DNA from 2 places in the Tepidamorphus gemmatus genome. Region 2 is predicted to be linked to the other one. Evidence: predicted binding sites of a transcription regulator. Region 2 holds the regulator's gene; the other holds the start of a gene.
What was found. The regulator PhoB, encoded in region 2, activates phosphate uptake and scavenging genes when phosphate is short. The targets are predictions, from matches to a motif close to TGTCATNNANCTGTCAT.
Positions count from the first base shown of each region.

Region 1: a site for PhoB is predicted at 1,689-1,705, ahead of EDC22_RS12945 (TIGR03364 family FAD-dependent oxidoreductase). Genes of this name have one in related genera too.

Region 1 is NZ_SMAK01000007.1:243,356-247,566, reverse strand. It holds gene phnX (phosphonoacetaldehyde hydrolase) at 1-454, opposite strand, end outside; gene EDC22_RS12945 (TIGR03364 family FAD-dependent oxidoreductase) at 524-1,645, opposite strand; gene hemA (5-aminolevulinate synthase) at 1,924-3,168, shown strand; partial or broken gene ccoS (cbb3-type cytochrome oxidase assembly protein CcoS) at 3,190-3,345, opposite strand; gene EDC22_RS12930 (heavy metal translocating P-type ATPase) at 3,345-4,211, opposite strand, start outside.
Region 2 is NZ_SMAK01000001.1:61,861-66,071, forward strand. It holds gene pstA (phosphate ABC transporter permease PstA) at 1-439, shown strand, start outside; gene pstB (phosphate ABC transporter ATP-binding protein PstB) at 480-1,286, shown strand; gene phoU (phosphate signaling complex protein PhoU) at 1,324-2,046, shown strand; gene phoB (phosphate regulon transcriptional regulator PhoB) at 2,057-2,761, shown strand; gene EDC22_RS00305 (GcrA family cell cycle regulator) at 2,951-3,469, opposite strand; gene EDC22_RS00310 (aspartate aminotransferase family protein) at 3,795-4,211, shown strand, end outside.

The DNA.
Region 1 (4,211 bases), on a different contig from region 2:
CCAGATTGTCGGGGGCGAAACCCTGCGCGGCTGCGACCGGGGCGAGCCGCTCCATGATGTCGCGGGTGTAGCCGGTGGTGGAGCCGATCTTGAGGCCGCGTGCCCGCAGCTCGGCGACCGTTTCGACGACCCCGGGGACGAGATCGGAGAAATCGGTGACGATCTCCGCGTTGAGCGGAACGAATGCCTCGTAGATGGCGTCGACGTCGCGTGTTGCGAACGGCCGGCCATGCGCCGCCTGCCAGGCCTCCGCGATCCGCGGGATGCGTCCGAGCGCGGCGATGTGATCCCATTTCGGCAGTCCCATCGGCACCCGGGCCTCGTCGATCGAGATCTCGACGCCGAAGCGGCGGAATACCTCGACGAAGGCGCCCATCGGCGCACGTGACCCGAAGTCGACAACGGTCCCCGCCCAGTCGAAGATCACTGCCTTCAGCAACCCGTCCGCCATCATTCCGCTTCAACTCCCTGTTTCGTCGCAACTCCTGACGGAGAACCGGACTCCAAGTCTCCAGGAATGGCGCTAGCCGAACATGTCCGCGATCACCTCCTCGGCGATACCGAAGGCGGTCGAGGCGCCGGTGCCGCTGGTCACGATCACGATCCTGACATGCGCCTCGGGCCTGTCGACCAGCATCAGCCGGTCGCTCGCCGAGGCATAGGTGCCGATCCAGCGCTCCGATACCCGGAAGGAACCGAACGCCAGGATGCGCTCCATCTCGTCGAGGATGAGGCGATCGACGGCCTCCGGCGCGAATGGATCGGGTGTCGTGGCGTAGTGATGGCTGTCCCCGACCACCAGCGACCCGTCGGCCGACTGCACCACGATCAGGTGGACGCCGTTGGCCAGCGCGTCAGCGGCCTCGCGCTCCAACCGCTGCCGCAGCGCCGCCGCCTCGGGAAGTTCCGCATAGCCGAGATAGCGCACCAGGCCGAGATCCGACATCACCGCCGCGCCGAGCCGGAACGGCCGATCCGGTGCCAGGCGCATCATGTGCAGCTTGCAGCGGGTGAGGCCGTAGGCGGCGATCCGATCGGCATAGAGCCCGACGAGATCGTCGCCAGGGCAGACGACCGCGGCGTCGGCACGGATCCTACCCGCCGAGGTCTCGATCGCCGGCAGCGTGATCCCGCGCACCGCCGTGTTGCGCACGAACCGGATACCGTGCGACTCCGCCAACCAGCGGGCAAGACGGGGCACCGCGTCGCGCGATTCGACCCTCAGCTCGTGCGGGCTCCACAGCACCGCGCGTATGTCTGCACCGAGCGCGGGCATCCGCGCGCGCGCCTCGCCCGCGGTCAGCAGTTCGCAGGCTGCGCCCATCTCGGTTTCGCGGAAGGCCTCGAGCACGGCGATCGATTCGGGGTGGCGGACCGCGACAGCAAGCCCGCGATGGGCGATCTCGATCCCGGCCCGCGGTGCGATCTCCGCCCAGACATCGCGCGAGCGCAGGGCGCGGCGCCAGCAGGCGCCAGCCTGCTGGCCGGTGACGGTGACGAAGCCGAAGTTTCGCACAGATGCCCCGTTCGCCTGGGCGTCGCGGTCGATGACGACGACCTTGAGGCCGCGCCGCGCAGCGGCGAGCGCATGGGCAAGGCCGACGATGCCGGCTCCCACAATGGCGAGATCACAGCTGTCGGACATCAGCGGCAGCTCCTTCTGGATCGGCGACTAGACAGTGACATCGATGACAGCCCGATGACAGCAGCTCTGCTGCCGCCGGTGCGAATTGCCGCAGGGTTGGCAGGCCATCCTGGAATGGTTCTTACTTGATCCCTGTCATATGCTAGGACTGCACGTGGCCGCATGCTGCGTGCGATCCTGCGGTGCCCGCCCTCACCGGGCGGCTGCCGCATGGCGGTGTCAACCGTCGGCGGACACCGGGCAATGCGAGCCGAGACGAGAATCAGCGGAAATCTGCCATGCCATTTGACTATGCCGCCGCCTTCCGGGGCGCCCTGGACAAGGTCACGGCCGAGAAGCGCTACAGGGTCTTTGCCGAGCTGGAGCGGATCGCCGGGCGATTTCCCCGCGCCGTCCATCATGCCGCTCAGGGCCCGCGCGAGATTACCATCTGGTGCTCGAACGACTATCTGGGCATGGGGCAGCATCCCGACGTCCTCGCCGCGTTCACGGAGACCGCCGCGCGGATGGGCGTCGGCGCCGGCGGGACCCGCAACATTTCCGGCACCAGCCATCCGCTGGTGCAGCTCGAGGCGGAACTCGCCGACCTGCACCGCAAGCCGGCGGCGCTGGCTTTCACCTCCGGCTTCATTTCCAACGAGGCGTCGATCTCGACGTTGGCGCGGCTGCTGCCCGACTGCCTGATCCTGTCGGACGAGCTCAACCATGCGTCGATGATCGAGGGCGTTCGCCGGTCCGGTGCCGAGAAGCGGATCTTCCGGCACAACGACCTCGACCATCTCGAGGACCTGCTGCGGGCGGGCGGCCGCGATCGGGCGAAGCTCGTGGTATTCGAATCCGTCTACTCCATGGATGGCGACATCGCGCCGATCGGGCGGATTTGCGATCTCGCAGAGCGCTACGGCGCCATGACCTATATCGACGAGGTGCATGCGGTGGGCATGTACGGGCCCCGCGGCGCCGGCATCGCCGAGCGCGACGGGCACATGCAGCGTATTGACGTGATCGAGGGGACGCTCGCCAAGGCGTTCGGCTGCCTCGGCGGTTACATCGCCTCGAGCGCCGACATCGTCGACGCGGTACGCTCGCATGCGCCGGGCTTCATCTTCACCACCGCGTTGCCGCCGGCGGTAGCAGCGGCGGCGACGGCCGCGATCCGCCATCTGAAATACTCTTCCGCCGAGCGCGAGGCCCAGCAGCGGCACGCCGGCCTGACCAAGCTCGCGCTCGCCCGGCGCGGCATCCCCGTGATGCCGTCCGACACCCACATCGTGCCGGTGCTGGTCGGCGACCCCGAGCTGTGCAAGGCGGCCAGCGACCGGCTGCTCGAGAAGCACTTGATCTATATCCAGCCGATCAACTTCCCGACCGTGCCACGCGGTACCGAACGGCTTCGCATCACGCCGACGCCGTTCCACACGCCGGACCTCATAGACGAGCTGGCCGAGGCGCTGAGCGAGACCTGGACCTCACTGGGCATCCCCTTCGCCGCCGGAGCGGCGCTGAGTGCAGCCGCCGAGTAGGATCGGCTTCCCAACCCGGTGAGGGGAAGCGGCGCCCTCGTCGTCGTCCATGATCGCGCGCCAGGCCGCGCCGTCGAGATCCTCGTACTGACCCGTCTTCATCGACCAGAGGAAGCCGGCGAGACCGAGCAGGCCAAGCCCGAGCGCCACCGGAACGAGGAAGATCAGCGCGTCCATCAGTCGGATCTTTCCACCATGCGCACACGCAGGGCGTTCAGCGTGACGATGACGGAGGAGCCCGACATGGCCAGCGCAGCGACCAGCGGCGTCACCAGGCCGAACACCGCGATCGGCATGGCGAGGAAGTTGTAAAGCGCGGAGAACCAGAGGTTCTGGTCCATGGCGCGGCGGGCGCGGCGCGAGACTTCGACCGCCGCGGCGACCGGCGCCAGCCTCTCGCCGAGAAATACCGCGTCGGCGGCCGCCTGCGACAGGTGCACCGCCGTCACCGGCGAGATCGAGGCGTGCGCGGCGGCGAGTGCCGGCGCGTCGTTGAGCCCGTCGCCGACCATCAGCACCTTGCGGCCCGACGCCTTCAGTGCCTCGAGCGCGCCGATCTTGTCGGCCGGCTTCAATCCGGCACGGCGGTCGGCGATGCCGAGGGCGTCGGCAACGGCATCCACCGCCTCGACGCGGTCGCCGGACAGGATGATCGGCGCAAGGCCGAGCTGCTTCAGCCGGTCCACCACCTGGCGTGCATCGGGGCGCAGCGTCTGCGCCACGGCGATTGCGACCGCATCCTCTTTGCCGCGCCGGAACCAGACCCGCGAACGCCCATCCGCCGCCGCGCGGCGGGCGGCGTCGTCCGGCACGCCGCAGAATGCGGCGCTGCCCAGCCTCAGTTCGATTCCGTCGGCGAGCGCGCGGACGCCGCTGCCGGTGATCTCCTCGGCGCCGGCGATCGGCGACAGGCCCTCGGCATGGGCCCGCAGCGCGGCGGCCAATGGGTGACGGCTCGACAGGGCGAGCCGCGCCGCATCCCGGAGCACGTCCGCCGGCACCGACTCCGGATCGGCCAGCGCCGGTTCCGGCAGTGTCAAGGT
Region 2 (4,211 bases):
GGTCGGCGGCATGGTGCTGTCGCTGATGACGCTGCCGACGATGATCATCGTCACCCGGGCATCGCTGAAGGCGGTGCCGCCGTCGATCCGCGAGGCCGCGCTCGGCTTGGGGGCGTCGCGTCATCAGGTGATCACCGACCATGTGCTGCCGCTGGCGCTGCCCGGCATCCTGACCGGCACGATCATCGGGCTTGCCCAGGCGCTCGGCGAGACGGCGCCGCTGCTGCTGATCGGCATGAACGCCTTCATCACCGCGCCGCCCGGCGGCCTGCTCGATGCCTCGACGGCCCTGCCGACGCAGATCTTCATCTGGGCGGACAGCCCCGAGCGGGGCTTCGTCGACCGGACATCGGCGGCGATCCTGGTCCTGCTCGGTTTCCTGGTCCTGATGAACGGGATCGCCATCTTCCTGCGCCAGCGCCTCGAGCGCACCTGGTAGCCGGCGCTTCAAGGAGCACATGATGAACGACGCCGCAGTGATGGAACGTCCGGCACATCTGACGACGGTGATCCCCGACCCGGACATGAACCCGGTCAAGGTGGAGGCGCGCGACGTGTGCGTCTTCTACGGTGCCAAGCAGGCGCTGTTCAATGTCTCGATCGACATTCCGGAGCGGTCGGTGACCGCCTTCATCGGCCCGTCGGGCTGCGGCAAGTCGACGTTCCTCAGATGCATCAACCGGATGAACGACACGATCGACGGGACGCGCGTTACCGGCCGCATCACGCTCGACGGACGCGACATCTACGAGCCGAGCCTCGATGTCGTGGAGCTGCGCGCCAGGGTCGGCATGGTGTTCCAGAAGCCGAACCCGTTTCCGAAGTCGATCTACGACAACGTTGCCTACGGCCCGCGCATCCACGGCCTTGCGCGCGGCAAGGCCGAGCTCGATGCAGTCGTCGAGGCGAGCCTCAGGAAGGCAGGGCTGTGGAACGAGGTGAAGGACCGGCTGGACGACCCCGGCACCGGTCTGTCGGGCGGCCAGCAGCAGCGCCTGTGCATCGCCCGCGCGATCGCCGTCAACCCGGAGGTGATCCTGATGGACGAACCCTGTTCGGCGCTCGATCCGATCGCCACGGCCCGCATCGAGGAGCTGATCGACGAGCTCAAGGCCAACTACTGCATCATCATCGTCACCCATTCGATGCAGCAGGCCGCGCGGGTGTCGCAGCGCACCGCGTTCTTCCATCTGGGTAACCTGGTCGAGGTGGGGCCGACGCAGCATGTCTTCACCAATCCCAGGGACACCCGCACCCACGACTACATCACCGGCCGCTTCGGCTGAGGCAACGCCATCCTCCCGGGCGGCGCAGGAGAGGACCATGACCGAACACATCGTCTCGTCCTACGATGAGGAACTGCAGAAGCTTTCGCTGATGATCAGCCGCATGGGCGGCCATGCCGAGAAGCTGCTCACCGACGCCATCACGGCGCTCAACCGCCGCGACCAGGCGCTGGCGATGCGCACCATCGCGGCCGACGACGAGATCGATCGGCTCGAGCGCGAGGTGGAGGACCTTGCCATCCTGATGATCGCCAAGCGTCAGCCAATGGCACTGGACCTGCGCCAGATCATGGCGGCGATCAAGATCTCGTCGGATCTGGAGCGGATCGGCGATCTGGCCAAGAACATCGCCAAGCGGGCGGTTGCCGTGCAGTCCGAGCCGGGCTCGCGCCAGACCGTGCTCGGCATCGACCACATGAGCCAGATTGCGCTCGAGCAGCTCAAGAACGTGCTCGACAGCTTCGCCCGCCGCGATGTCGATCTGGCGTTGGAGGTCTGGGGACGCGATGCCGAACTCGACGTGATGTACACGTCGATCTTCCGCGAGCTCCTGACCTACATGATGGAGGATCCGCGCAACATCACCTTCGCCACGCATCTGTTGTTCGCGGCGAAGAACATCGAGCGGATCGGCGATCACGTCACCAACATCGCCGAAACGGTGGCCTATCTGGTGCGCGGCGAACCCTTGCTCGAGAAGCGGCCGAAGATGGACCAGTCCAGCTTCGCCACCGCCGATCTGCCGCAGACCGATGACTGAGCGGACGCACATGGCCAGGAATGCAAAGGTCCTGATTGTCGAGGACGAGGAACCGCTGACGCTGCTGTTGCGCTACAACCTCGAGGCCGAGGGCTATGCCGTCGAGTCGGTCGGCCGCGGTGATGAGGCGGAGACGCGCATCCGAGAGGTGACGCCGGATCTGGTGCTGCTCGACTGGATGCTGCCGGGCATCTCGGGAATCGAGCTGTGTCGCCGGCTGCGGGCGAGGCCCGAGACGGCAAACCTGCCGGTCATCATGCTGACCGCGCGCGGCGAGGAAAGCGAACGCATCCGGGGCCTGGCGACCGGCGCCGACGACTATGTCACCAAGCCATTCTCGCTGCCCGAACTGATGGCGCGGGTGAAGGCGATCCTGCGCCGGGCGCGGCCGGAGATCATCGCCTCGGTGCTGCAGGCCGGCGATATCGAGCTGAACCGCGAGACCCACCGCGTCCGCCGCGGCGGCCGCGAGGTGCATCTCGGCCCGACCGAGTTCCGGCTGCTGGAGTTCCTGATGCAGAGCCCGGGCCGCGTGTTCACCCGCGAACAGCTGCTCGACGGTGTCTGGGGACGTGACGTCTACGTCGACGAGCGCACCGTCGACGTCCATGTCGGCCGGTTGCGCAAGGCGATCAATCGCGGCCGCAAGATCGACCCGATCCGCACGGTGCGCGGCGCCGGTTACGCGTTCAACGAGCAGTTCGCCGCCAACTGACAGCCGGGGGGCGCGCGGTCGGCCATCCACCCTGAACGGGCGCACGGCGAGTCGAGCGGTGCGGCAAGTGCACACGACCGGCGCGGTCGCGCCTGTCTCATTCAAGCGGCTGCGTCACTTCTGCCACCGCCCTTCCGCGGCAGTCCGCGCCGCCCGGCGGTGCGAATGGCGGCGCGGGCGGCGATGGCCTCAGCGTCCGCGCCGCCGGTCTCCGGCCGGCTGGTAGGCGATGCGGCAGTGATGTTCGCAATAGGGCATGCCGGGTTCCGAACGACGACCGCAGAAGTAGAATTCGGCGCTGCCAGGATCGCCGACCGGCCATTTGCAGGTCTGCTCGGTCAGCTGCAGGATCGTGACCCGTTCCTCCGGCAGGATGAACAGCTCTTCCACCACCGCCGGCGCGCGGACCTGCACGACCACCTCCTCCTCCACCTCCTCGTCGAGCTCCGGCGACAGAGCGACCTTGAGGACCGTGTTGCCGATGACACGTGCCGCCGGGCGCGGCGGCAGCGAGGGTCGGCGCACCTTGCGCTGGCGGGGCGCCGCGGGTCGCGCCGCCTTGGCACGCCCCGAGAGCCCGAGCCGGTGAACCTTGCCGATCACCGCATTGCGGGTCACACCGCCCAGCTCGGCGGCGATCTGGCTCGCGCTCAGGCCGTCACCCCACAGCTTCTTGAGAAGTTCGACGCGCTCATCCGACCAAGACATTTCGCCGCTCCATATCGTCTGTGCGGACGGAATCCGGACCCCCGACGGAATCGCCCGACAGGCGAGCTCCCGCCCCTGCACCACAAATAGGTGATTCAACTGGTCCGCCGCACGAAATGTCGTATATCGACGGTTGAAGGCTACAATATGGGCGGACTCTCGGGCAACCCCGGCGCTTACCTTTCCTTAGCAATTTCCCCAGAAAGCGTCGGGGTGATTCGCGAATGCAACAGTGCCGGCCCGACGCCGCGGCCCGCGGTGTGCCGCCCGCCAGCAGGTCGCTGCAATTGACAGTGTCGGCCACGCAAATATTATGATCTGCATGATGCCGCCGTGGGAGGCGGCATTATTCGTTTCAGCATCAGGATCGACGACCGTGACGTCTGCGCTCTATCCGACATTCGCGCGGGCAGACCTTGCTTTCGAGCGGGGAGAAGGCGTGCGCCTGTTCACCGCCGATGGCACGGAGTACCTGGATTTCGCCAGCGGCATCGCGGTGAACTCGCTCGGCCACTGCCATCCGCACCTCGTCAAGGCCCTGACCGAACAGGCCGGCCGGGTGTGGCATGTCTCCAACCTGTATCAGGTGCCGGGGCAGGAGGAGCTGGCGCGACGTCTGACGGAGAATTCCTTCGCGGATGCGGTGTTCTTCACGAATTCCGGCGCCGAGGCGCTGGAATGTGCGATCAAGACGGCGCGGCGCTATCACTATGCCTCGGGGAGTCCCGAGCGCTACCGCCTG